3 regions of the Cedecea sp. NFIX57 genome follow, and region 1 is predicted to be linked to each of the others. Evidence: predicted binding sites of a transcription regulator. Region 1 holds the regulator's gene; each other region holds the start of a gene.
The links. The regulator CRP, encoded in region 1, controls carbon source genes, mostly activating them, when cyclic AMP is high. The targets are predictions, from matches to a motif close to ATGTGANNNNNNTCACAT.
Positions count from the first base shown of each region.

Region 2: a site for CRP is predicted at 1,923-1,940, ahead of B9Y90_RS01275 (CidA/LrgA family protein). Genes of this name have one in related genera too.
Region 3: a site for CRP is predicted at 2,360-2,377, ahead of serC (3-phosphoserine/phosphohydroxythreonine transaminase). Genes of this name have one in related genera too.

Region 1 is NZ_FXAS01000003.1:14,470-18,733, reverse strand. Features, by position in the region: gene argD (bifunctional acetylornithine/succinyldiaminopimelate transaminase) at 1-59, shown strand, start outside; gene B9Y90_RS02765 (YccS/YhfK family putative transporter) at 62-2,146, opposite strand; gene crp (cAMP-activated global transcriptional regulator CRP) at 2,209-2,841, opposite strand; gene B9Y90_RS02755 (OsmC family protein) at 3,155-3,559, shown strand; gene B9Y90_RS02750 (phosphoribulokinase) at 3,596-4,264, opposite strand, start outside.
Region 2 is NZ_FXAS01000001.1:268,521-272,784, forward strand. Features, by position in the region: gene cdd (cytidine deaminase) at 1-652, opposite strand, end outside; gene B9Y90_RS01270 (CidB/LrgB family autolysis modulator) at 781-1,476, opposite strand; gene B9Y90_RS01275 (CidA/LrgA family protein) at 1,473-1,874, opposite strand; gene ldtB (L,D-transpeptidase) at 2,046-2,960, opposite strand; gene B9Y90_RS01285 (ABC-F family ATPase) at 3,199-4,264, shown strand, end outside.
Region 3 is NZ_FXAS01000022.1:10,549-14,812, reverse strand. Features, by position in the region: gene aroA (3-phosphoshikimate 1-carboxyvinyltransferase) at 1-1,097, opposite strand, end outside; gene serC (3-phosphoserine/phosphohydroxythreonine transaminase) at 1,175-2,260, opposite strand; gene ycaO (30S ribosomal protein S12 methylthiotransferase accessory factor YcaO) at 2,599-4,264, shown strand, end outside.

The DNA.
Region 1 (4,264 bases):
ATATCCAGGAAGGGATGCAGCGCTTCGCCAAAGCCGTTGCCCACGTGGTGGCGGGGTAAAACTAACCCGAGCGCCGCAGGCGGCGGCTCAGCCAGATCCCATGATGAGGCCGCTGGCGCCAGGCTACCGATGAGATGGTATGCATGGTGTTCAGATGGCCAATAATCCGCTGTAAATGCTGCTCCATGGTGCTTAACGGCCCCGTGGGCAGCGTATCCGGTTCCAGAATATTGGCGTCGTTCGACCCCCCAGGCCCGTCATACTCCAGCCTTTGCTGGCAGCGCTGTAACCCAATTTCACAAGACTGCAGATACTTTTGCGCCAGGTCCGGCGTCAGCATGTTGTGCTCGCGCGCCAGTGTGGTCATGGCGTTGATATGCTCGACGATGAACTGGCTGTGCGTCACCCAGAGTTTCATGTCTGCCAGGTAGTGAGAGTTAAATCCTGGCTCTTGCATCGCCTGATTGAGCGAGTTGAACAGCGCGTTGTGCGCCTGGTTGACCCGCATACGCTGCCAGGCCAGCGGGGTGGGCTCCGGATCGTTGCTTAATATCAGCCGAATAGCGTCCTGATCCGCCTCCAATGCGTCGTGGGCGTTCTGGCGCAGCAGGCCGGTTTGCCACTGTGGCCAGAGCCAGATCATGCCGCCAAAGGCAATCAGGCAGCCGAGCAGGGTGTCTATGAGCCGGGGAATGATGTAACTCTCGGCGCTGAGGGTGATGAGCTGCAGGGTATATACCGCCGTGACGGTGAAACCGATGGTGGCCCAGCCGTAGCTTTTGCGGATAAACAGGTAGCTCACCAGCGTAATCATTAACATCGCCAGCAGGGTGTAGCTGTCCGGGACGTGGAAGTGCAGGGTGATACCCGCTATACACAGCCCTGCCATGGTGCCTGCCGCCCTGTGAACGATGCGCACCCGCGTTGCACCATAGCCGTTTTGCGTCACGAACATCACCGTCATCAGGATCCAATACGGCTTTGGCAAGTGTAAGAAGGAGCCCAGCAGGCTGGCAATGGTCAGCATCACGCCTAAACGTGCGGAGCTGCGCAAAGCGGAGGATTTGAACGAGAGATAGCTTTTCAGGGCCGGGAAAAACGGTAAACGGCGTTCCCTGTCCTCCATTAAATCCCTCACGTACAGCGGCCGCTGGGTTTTCAGTACCCGGGCAATGCGGCTGAAGTGGTAATGGCAGAACTGCCCCACAGGATTGTCCGGGTTCTGGCGGGCGATTTTTTCCAGCGCGTCGATTTGCTTGTCCATGGTAAAACGCGTTGGGTAGCGGTGATAAAGAATATCGTCTGCCAGCACGCGCAGGCGCGCGGCGATGGTTTGGGCATTCCAGCGGATCACGGCTTCCGCATGGCTCTGCTCGACCAGCTTCTGAACCTCTTCCGGCTGATGCAGGCTAACCGAAATGTGCTCCTGCAAATCCAGCGCGACCTGGAAAGCACGTAACAGGCGCTTGTAGCCGTTTTGCTGGTTGGCGGACAGCATATGCAACTGCTGATAACAGGTGGTTATCAGGTCGACGGCTTTTTGCTGGCGGGCAAGCAGCGGCGGCAGCGCCTTTTCCGGATCGGTGTGCTGGGTTAGCAGGCTGTATTTTGCTTCGCAGTAATCTGCAAGCTGGCGATACAACAGGCTGAGCGACTCTCTGAGCGGCTGTTCACGCCATAGCCGGAACCAAAACCAGTTGAAGGCGCCGTACCAGATGGTGCCGAAGATATAGAGCACCATGGGTTTCCAGATCGGCATATTCCCGGCCATGCTGAGCGTAAAAATAGCGGCGATCAGCGACGCGGGCAGCAGGCGTGCGTGAAGTGAGCTGATTTCCGCCGTGACGCCGAGCAGCAGAGCCATGACGATCAATATCGCCGGCAGCGGGATGTGGGTATAAAGCAGCAGAAGCTGCAGGATAAGGCTGCTGAGGGCGAACAGGCTGCCGCCGATAATCAAACGTTTGAAGAAGCGTTTGTGCGGTGTGTCCAGCCCGGCAATGTTGCAGCAGGCGGGAACTAACGAGAAGAGCAGGCCGTTTTGCAGGCTGCCAAGCAGTAGGCCGATAGCCACGGGAAGACACAGCACCAGCGTTTGCCTCAGCGCGTAGTTAACTTCCGGGTGGTAAATTAATCTCTTCCACATAGCCTGAATTGTAGAGACAAAAAAGGCGTGTTACCGAAGCCACACGCCTTTATAAGGGCTAATTAACGTGTGCCGTAAACGACAATCGTTTTACCGTGGGCGGAAATGAGGTTCTGATCTTCCAGCATTTTCAGAATACGGCCAACGGTTTCGCGGGAGCAGCCCACGATCTGACCGATTTCCTGGCGGGTGATTTTGATTTGCATCCCGTCCGGGTGGGTCATGGCATCCGGCTGTTTAGCCAGGTTAAGCAACGTCTGAGCGATACGGCCGGTCACGTCGAGGAACGCGAGGTTGCCGACTTTCTCAGAGGTGACCTGCAGGCGGCGTGCCATCTGGGAAGAAAGGCGCATCAGGATGTCCGGGTTGACCTGAATCAGCTGACGGAATTTTTTATAGGAAATTTCAGCTACTTCACAGGCGGTCTTGGCACGAACCCAGGCGCTACGCTCCTGACCTTCTTCGAATAAACCTAATTCACCAATGAAATCACCCTGATTCAGATAAGAAAGGATCATCTCCTTGCCTTCTTCATCTTTAATCAGAACAGCTACGGAGCCTTTGACGATGTAGTACAGCGTCTCCGCCTTTTCACCCTGGTGAATCAGCGTGCTCTTCGACGGATACTTATGAATGTGGCAATGAGACAAGAACCATTCGAGAGTCGGGTCTGTTTGCGGTTTGCCAAGCACCATGCGCGGTTATCCTCTGTTATAAACTGGCTACCAAAGACAAGACGTGAAACCTCTTGTCTGGCGTTGCAATCGTGAAATTTTCCCAAGCCCTGGGAGCTGGCGGGCAGGTTAACCCTGCGGCCTGTAATTAGTCGTTTCCTCTGCTTACGGCATAAACGTCTCTGTATCGCAGCAGCATCCGGATTGTTTTAGCATAGCTTTTGGTAAGTGTCTTGTATTGTCTCGTTTCAGCATGACCTGGATCGCCTTACGTTGCCAGTTTTCACGTAGACGCGTAATCTGAAAGAATATTTTCTCAACGGGAGTAAGTAAAATGCAGGCAAGAGTTAAATGGGTGGAAGGCATGACTTTCCTCGGTGAATCCGCTTCTGGCCACCAAATTCTGATGGACGGCAACTCCGGGGATAAAGCGCCAAGTCCGATGGAAATGCTGCTGATGGCCGCGGGTGGTTGTAGCTCAATTGACGTGGTGTCGATTCTGCAAAAAGGCCGTCATGAGGTGACGGATTGTGAGGTGAAACTGACTTCCGAACGTCGTGAAGAAGCGCCACGCCTGTTTACCCACATCCATCTGCATTTTGTTGTGAGTGGTAAAGAGCTGAAAGAAAGTGCGGTTGCCCGCGCCGTTGAGCTGACTGCAGAGAAATATTGCTCGGTGACGTTGATGCTGGAGAAAGCCGCAGAGATTAGCCACAGCTACGAACTTATTGAAGCATAAGTAGAAAAGGGCGGTGTACAAACCGCCCTTACGCCATCAGGCAATTTTCCTGCCTTCCGCCAGCCTCTGCACCAACGGGGCCATGATCAGCTCCATCGCCAGCCCCATTTTCCCTCCCGGCACCACCAATGTATTAATGTGGGAGATAAACGACCCCTGCAACATCGCCAGCAAATAAGGGAAGTCGATGTCGTCCAGCCCGCGGAAGTGAATGACCACGAAGCTTTCGTCCAGCGACGGAATGGCCCGGGCGGCAAACGGGTTAGAAGTATCCACCGTCGGAACGCGCTGGAAGTTGATATGGGTACGTGAGAATTGTGGGGTAATGAAGTTGATGTAATCATCCATGGAGCGCACAACGGAATCCATCACCGCTTCCCGCGAATGCCCACGCTCGCTGGTGTCGCGCACCAGTTTCTGGATCCATTCCAGGTTAACGATGGGCACCACGCCTACCAATAAATCGACGCAGTCGGCGACGTTATGCTGAGGGGTGACCACGCCGCCGTGAAGACCTTCATAAAACAGGACGTCAGTGGGCTCCGGGAGCGGCTGCCAGGGGGTAAACGTTCCCGGTACCTGATTCCACGGCACGGCTTCATCGTAGGTATGCAGGTATTTACGCGATTGCCCTTTGCCGGTCTGGCCGTACTCGATAAAGGTTTGTTCCAATAGCCCGAAATCGTTGGCTTCTGGCCCAAAGTA
Region 2 (4,264 bases), on a different contig from region 1:
TCATTTCCAGTGCAACACCCGCCGGGGCCTGGCTGTAAGGCGCATGGCTGCGATTCGCGGCAGCAATTGCCGCCTGCGCCAGGGCATCACCTTTTAGTGCGAAACCGTGGTTTTCTTCATCCAGCAGCAGCGTTTTGATGTCCAGGTCGCGTGGGCCAAAGGCATCTGGCAGATATTCACCCAGGGTTGAAGGCTGGCGACCAGGCAGATGAATGCGCAGCGCAGTGCCGCTGTTCAGCTCGTTCATAAACTGACGGCAGTGGCCGCAGGGGGTGTAGTTGACGGTGATATCGACCAGGCCTTTTTCGCCGCGCATCCACGCGTGGGTAATGGCGCTTTGTTCGGCGTGCACGGTTTGCTGCATGGTGGCACCCAGAAACTCCATGTTGCCGCCAAAATAGAGGTTACCGCTTACGCCGCGAGCAACGGCGCCGACGTTAAAATGAGAGAGGTCTGCGCGGGCGCAGGCTGCAGCCAACGGCAGCAGAGCGAAAGCCAGGTCTTCATCACCCAGCCCGGTTTGATGTTTGAGCGCTTCAACTTCGGCCGCGGTAAACATAGCCGGGAAGTGGTCGTCGGCAAGCAGGGGTTGCAAAGCGGTTTGCAGTGCGGAAGGAAGTTGCACAACGGCGGCATCAAAACGTGAACGCATGTTAAAGCCTCATCAAAGGTAACGGAAACGTAGTTTACGGATCTGTACAGGCCAAATATGTGATCTAGTTCTAATTGTTTATGCAACTTATGAAAACAAATCCGAAAATGCGCGATCTCTCGCAAGTTTTAGCCGAAGAGCTTCAGCAGCACCGGGAATAAAAACGGGGCGATGAGTGAGGTCATGACCCCGCAAATCACCAGCGCTAGCGAGCTAAAAGCCCCTTCCTGGAAGTCCAGCTCCGCGCAGCGCGCCGTACCCAGCGCGTGTGAAGCTGTGCCCATTGCCAGGCCGCGTGACGCCTTGGTGCTGATACGCATCATATTCAGCAGCGTGTGGCCAAACACTGCGCCGAGAATACCGACGAAGATAACGCAGACTGCGCTAATGGCCGGGATACCACCAATGCCACCGCCCACCGCCATCGCAATTGGCGTGGTAACAGATTTCGGCAGAACCGAGGCGGCAATTTCCGGGGACGCCCCCATCAATAACGCAATAGAGGTGCCGGTGGACATCGCCACCATACTGCCAATAAAGCAGATGGTGATGATGGATTTCCAGCGGGCGCGGATCTGGTGAATTTGCTCATAAAGCGGGAAGGCCAGGGCTACAACGGCGGGCTGCAGCAGGTCGTTGAGCACTTCGCTGCCTTTAAAATAGTGGTCGTAAGGAATGCCGGTCACCAGCAGAAAAGGAATGATCACCACCATGCAAACCAGCAACGGGTTCAGCAGCGGGGATTTCAGCCGGGCGGCCAGCTTGCGGGCGGCGAAAAACACCACCAGCGTTAACGGTAAAGACCACCATATAAAGTGCATCATTTTTTCTCTGCCTCGCCTTCACCAATGACTTTTCTTTCGCCGTGTACCAGATGTGAACTCCAGCTCACGATAACCAGCACCACCAGCGTACTGATCAAACACGACACCACCACCGGGCCAAACTGCGCTTTCAGCACGTCGTAATACTGCATCACGCCCACGCCAATAGGCACGAACAGCAGGGCCATATAGCGAATCAGCAAGTGGCAGCTGGGTTTTACCCACTTCGCCGGCAGGATCTGCAGCGACAGCAGCACAAACAAAATCAGCATGCCGATAATGCTGCCTGGAATGACGATAGGCAGTAAAGAGGCGACAAAAATACCGGCATATAAGCACAGGTAAATTAAGACAAAAGCGCGAAGATACTGCCAGATTATCGTGAACGAGTTACGCATGGAGGTTACCCTTTAAGAAACGCATTCATCATACAATTAAACGCAAAATTGTGCTATCCATCACATCATGAATTATCAGCATAACAAACATTCCCTGTGTGAAGGTTGTCGGGCGGATTTCAGGCAATAAAAAAGCGGCCCGGAGGCCGCTATTTTTTAATCAACTTGAGCTTAGTTCAGACGAACCGGCATCCCGGAACGGTTCTGAATTGCCTGGTCAACAACGGTGGTGTCAACGTCGGACTGAGCAGTGACTTTCTGAACGCTGCTGGTCAGTTTAATCGGCACGATTTCATCGGAGTTGAACTGCGCTTCGGTGGTTGAAAGCGGGTTGTGAACTTCGATGTAACGGCTGCCGTCCGGCTCGGTGGTGGCTTTTACCGGCTCATCAATGAACTGAACGCGGGTGCCAACCGGCACGTTGTCGAACAGGAACTTGATGTCTTCGTTACGCAGACGCACGCAGCCGTGGCTTACGCGCAGGCCGATACCGAAGTTGGCGTTGGTGCCGTGAATCGCATACAGGTTACCGATGTACAGCGCGTACAGGCCCATTGGGTTATCCGGGCCAGCGGGAACAACGGCTGGCAGCGGCGTACCGGCTGCGGCGTATTCCGCATGCATCTTCGCGGTAGGGGTCCAGGTTGGGCCATTTTTCTTACGCTCTACCTTGGTGGTCCAGTTGATCGGGGTATCTTTCCCCAACTGGCCGATACCGATTGGCAGCACGATCACGGTGTTGGTGCCTTTCGGGTAATAGTAGAGGCGCATTTCGGCGCTGTTGATCACAATCCCTTCATGCACGGTGTCCGGCAGGATCAGCTGCTGAGGGATGTTCAGGATGGTACCGGCTTTTGGCAGGTACGGGTCAATCCCTGGGTTAGCTTCCAGCATGTTAGACAGACCCATCTGGTACTGTGCGGCATACTCTTCCAGCGGCGCGGTGCTGCCTTCAGGAATAGTGATAACCTGGTTTTCACCAACCAGGCGGCTGCCGTTAGTCGGTAACGGATAAGTCACGGCGGAAGCAGAGAAAGACGCGACAGCCACAAAAGCCAGTAAAAGCGAGCGTAATTTCATAGTCATGTTGTGCGAGTGTTATGCCAGACGGGCCAGCTAGTGAGTGTTCATGGACGATTCAGCCGCGCATTATATGTGCATTACATTCATCTGGGAAATCAGATGTGGATGAAATCACAATTTTTTCACACTGATTAACTATTGTACGGTGAAGATGCGGGGCGACCCTTTATCATAGTTATGGCATAATGTGGCCGAAATCACATTCCAAAATCTCGACAACTTATTTCTCCAGGACATACCAGTGCTTGTATCCAGCAACGTTACCATGCAGTTTGGCAGCAAACCGCTGTTCGAAAATATTTCCGTTAAATTTGGCGGCGGCAACCGTTACGGCCTGATTGGCGCGAACGGAAGCGGCAAATCCACGTTCATGAAAATCCTCGGCGGGGACTTAGAGCCTACGCTTGGCAACGTTTCTCTCGACCCAAACGAGCGCATCGGTAAGCTGCGTCAGGATCAGTTCGCCTTCGAAAAATTCACCGTACTCGACACCGTTATCATGGGCCACGGCGAGCTGTGGGAAGTGAAGCAGGAACGCGACCGCATTTATGCTCTGCCGGAGATGAGCGAAGAAGACGGTTACAAAGTTGCCGACCTCGAAGTGAAATACGGCGAGATGGACGGCTACACCGCAGAAGCGCGTGCCGGTGAATTGCTGCTTGGCGTGGGCATTCCTCTGGAGCAGCACTACGGCCCGATGAGCGAAGTCGCTCCAGGCTGGAAACTGCGTGTGCTGCTGGCGCAGGCGCTGTTCTCTAACCCGGACATCCTGCTGCTTGACGAACCAACGAACAACCTGGACATCGACACCATTCGCTGGCTGGAGCAGACGCTAAACGAACGCGACAGCACCATGATCATCATCTCGCACGACCGTCACTTCCTGAACATGGTCTGCACCCATATGGCCGATCTGGACTACGGTGAGCTGCGCGTTTATCCGGGTAACTACGACGAGTACATGACGGCGGCAACTCAGGCTCGTGAACGCCTGCTGGCGGACAACGCGAAGAAGAAAGCGCAGATTGCTGACCTGCAATCCTTCGTTAGCCGCTTCAGCGCCAACGCCTCCAAATCTCGTCAGGCCACCTCTCGTGCCCGTCAGATTGATAAAATCAAGCTGGACGAAGTGAAGGCCTCCAGCCGTCAGAACCCGTTCATTCGCTTCGAGCAGGACAAGAAACTGTTCCGTAACGCCCTTGAAGTTGAAGCCGTGACCAAAGGGTTTGAGAACGGCCCGCTGTTTAAAAACTTCAACCTGCTGCTGGAAGTAGGCGAGAAAATTGCCATTCTGGGTGCCAACGGCG
Region 3 (4,264 bases), on a different contig from region 1:
ATATAGTCTTCGCCCTCTTCAACTTCTGCGCCAACTTTCCGTAACTCCGTCGCCATTGCGCTCAGACGATCGGTCTCTTTTACACGCCAGTTATAGATATTGCGCAGCGTGGTCGTGCCTTTAGCAAACAGGGCCGCTGTCGCGATAGTCATTGCCGCATCCGGGATATGGTTCATGTCCATGTCGATAGCGTTTAGTTCACCACGTTCACAGCTAATGAAGTCATCGCCCCAGATCACTTTGGCGCCCATTTTCTCAAGCACATCAGCAAAGCGGATATCGCCCTGCACGCTGTTACGCCCGATGCCGGTGACCTTTACCACACCGCCTTTAATTGCCCCTGCGGCCAGGAAGTAAGAAGCTGAGGATGCATCACCTTCTACGAGGTATGCTCCTGGAGATTGATACTGCTGTGCACCGCGAATCAGGAAGCTGCGATAGTCACGGTTTTCAACTTCCACGCCGAAGGTTTTCATCAGATGCAGCGTGATATCGATATAAGGCTTGGAAACCAGCTCACCTTTAATGGTGATTTCAGTGTCATGTGCAGCCAGAGGCGCGGTCATCAGTAGTGCGGTCAGGAACTGGCTGGATACGCTGCCGTCCACTTCAACCTTGCCACCACCAAAGCCACCACGCAGACGCAGCGGCGGGTAATTCTCTTGCTCAAGATACTCAATGTTCGCCCCGCCCTGGCGCAGCGCATCGACAAGATGGCCGATTGGACGCTCTTTCATGCGCGGCTCGCCGGTCAGCACAATATTGTTACTACCAAGACACAACGCTGCAGCCAGCGGACGCATAGCGGTGCCAGCATTCCCTAAAAAGAGTTCCAGCTCACCTTGTGCCTCCAGAGGCCCGGCCACGCCGGTGACTTCACAACGGGTACGATCCGCCGAAAGCGTATAGCTCACGCCCAGCGCCTTAAGCGCGTTAAGCATATGGCGGACATCATCGCTATCCAGCAGATTGGTCAGCACCGTGGTGCCTTTGGCCAGCGCGGCCAGCAGCAGCGCGCGGTTAGACACGCTTTTTGAACCCGGCAGATTAATGGTGCCGTCGACCAGCGCGATGGGTTGTAACGTCAGGGATTCCAGCATGGGAAAAATACTCTCAACTCAAACAGAATAAAAACCCCGCAGACGGGCCGCGGGGCGAATTGCTAATGCATTAATTAACCGTGGCGACGCTCGAAGTCCACCATGAAGTCAGTCAACGCTTTGACGCCATCAAGTGGCATCGCGTTATAAATCGACGCGCGCATGCCACCGACAACGCGGTGGCCTTTTAGAGAATGCAGGCCAGCAGCGAAGGACTCCTCAAGGAACACTTTGTCCAGCGCACTATCCGCCAGTTGGAAAGGAACGTTCATGCGTGAACGGTTGGAAGCCGCAACATCGTTACGATAGAAATCGCTGTTATCAATGACGCCGTACAGCAATTCAGCCTTGGCCTGATTGATACGATCCATCGAGGCAACGCCGCCCTGCTCTTTCAGCCATTTAAAGACCAGGCCTGCCAGATACCAGGCAAAAGTCGGCGGCGTGTTAAACATTGAGTCATTGTCGTTCAGCACGGTGTAATCGATAATCGACGGGCACGCTTTATGCGCTTTGCCCAGCAGATCCTCACGAACAACGACCAGAGTCAGGCCCGCAGGGCCGATGTTTTTCTGTGCACCTGCATAGATCACACCGAAACGGCTGACGTCGATAGGGCGAGACAGAATAGTAGAAGAGAAATCAGCGGCAACGACGGTATCACCAAAATCAGGGGTTTCGTCTATCGAAATACCGTCAATTGTCTCGTTCGGGCAATAATGCAGAAACGCGCTGTTATCAGACACCTGCCATTCGCTCATCGGCTTGATAGCGCGCTTACCGTCCACGGTGATTTTTACGTCATGGGCAACCGGCTGACAGTATTTTTTCGCTTCTTTAATTGCGCTATTTGCCCAGTAGCCGCCGTCAATGTAGTCGGCGGTGGTTTTGTCACCGAGAATATTCAGCGGCACGCCTGCAAACTGACCGCGCCCGCCGCCGTGGCAGAATAAAACTTTATAGTTGGAGGGGATTTGCAGCAGATCGCGAAAATCTTTTTCCGCCTCTTCAGCGACCTGAATAAACTCTTTACCACGGTGGCTAATTTCCATTACGGAAGTGCCCAGACCGTGCCAGTCGCACAGCTCCTGTTGTGCACGACGAAGTACTTCAGCCGGCAGCATCGCCGGGCCAGAACTAAAATTGTATACCTGTGTCATTTCCCCTCACCACGCCTCGAGCAATAAGTTTTTATTACATTATCGGTTTTATCATTCAGCGACGCAGTGTTGCAACGGTTAATCCCTCGCGGAAGACCAATGTGAGCAAAATCACACAACACAATCTTCCGGCAAGCGAAAAAACTGCCCGATTTCCGACGGTAACGCGATATGACGGACATGCCCAATAACGGCCAGTCATTTTACTACCATAACAGCGAGTTACTGTAAGCAGGCATAGCCTGTTATGCTAGCGTCGCCTGCACCGGGCTGAAGATAGCGTCTGCCCGGTAAAACCCGTATCATTGCGCGTTTTGCGTACCATTAAAGTGAACCCCATGACCCAGACATTTATCCCTGGCAAAGATGCCGCCCTGGAAGACTCCATCGCTCGCTTCCAGAAAAAGCTGACCGATCTCGGTTTTAATATCGAAGAAGCCTCCTGGCTTAACCCGGTACCAAACGTTTGGTCAGTGCATATCCGTGACAAAGACAGCGCCCTGTGCTTCACCAACGGTAAAGGCGCGACCAAAAAAGCGGCGCTGGCATCCGCGCTGGGTGAATATTTTGAACGTCTGTCGACCAACTACTTCTTCGCTGACTTCTGGCTGGGCGATACGATTGCAAACGGCCCGTTCGTGCATTACCCGAACGAGAAATGGTTCCCGCTGCCGGAAGATGACCAACTGCCTGAAGGCATCCTCGACGATCGTCTGCGCGCTTTCTACGACCCGGAAAACGAAGTCGGCGCCGGGATGCTGATCGATCTGCAGTCCGGGAATGACGAGCGCGGTATTTGCGCTCTGCCGTTCACCCGCCAGTCAGACCTGCAGACCGTTTATATCCCGATGAACATCATTGGTAACCTGTATGTTTCCAACGGCATGTCTGCGGGCAACACCGCTAATGAAGCGCGGGTACAAGGCCTGTCTGAAGTCTTCGAACGCCATATCAAAAACCGCATCATCGCTGAAAGCATCAGCCTGCCAGAGATCCCACAAGATGTGCTGGCCCGCTATCCGGGCGTCGTGGAGTCCATTAAAACGCTTGAAGCTGAAGGCTTCCCTATTTTTGCGTATGACGGTTCTCTGGGCGGTAAGTACCCGGTTATCTGCGTCGTACTGTTCAACCCGGCCAACGGAACCTGTTTCGCCTCCTTCGGCGCACACCCTGATTTTGGCGTTGCGTTGGAACGTACCGTCACCGAGTTGCTCCAGGGGCGCGGTCTGAAAGATCTGGATGTCTTTACGCCGCCAAGCTTCGACGATGAAGAAGTTGCTGAACACGCAAATCTGGAAACACACTTCATCGATTCAAGCGGCCTGATTTCCTGGGATATGTTCAAGCAGGATGCGGACTACCCGTTCGCCGACTGGAGCTTTGCAGGCACAACGGAAGAAGAGTTCGCCACACTGATGGCTATCTTCAAGTCGGAAGATCAAGAAGTGTATATCGCCGACTACGAGCATCTGGACGTCTACGCCTGCCGTATTATCGTCCCGGGCATGTCTGATATTTACCCTGCCGACGACCTGCTGCTGGCCAACAACAGCATGGGCAGCCACCTGCGTGAAACGATTCTTGCTCTGCCGGACAGCGAATGGGAGCAGCAGGATTACCTGGATCTGATTGCCCAACTGGACGATGAAGGCCATGATGATTTCACCCGCGTGCGTGAGTTACTGGGCCTGGCAACCGGGAAAGATAACGGCTGGTACACGCTGCGCATTGGCGAGCTGAAAGCCATGCTGGCGCTAGCGGGCGGCGATCTTGAGCAGGCGCTGATCTGGACCGAATGGACCATGGAGTTCAACGCCTCTATCTTTAGCCCGGAACGTGCCAACTACTACCGCTGCCTGCAAACTCTGCTTCTGTTGTCTCAGGAAGAAGAGCGCGAGCCTCTGCAATACCTGAATGCATTCGTGCGTATGTACGGGGCTGAAGCCGTGGATGCCGCCAGTGCGGCAATGAGCGGTGAAGCTGCATTCTACGGGCTGCAGTCAG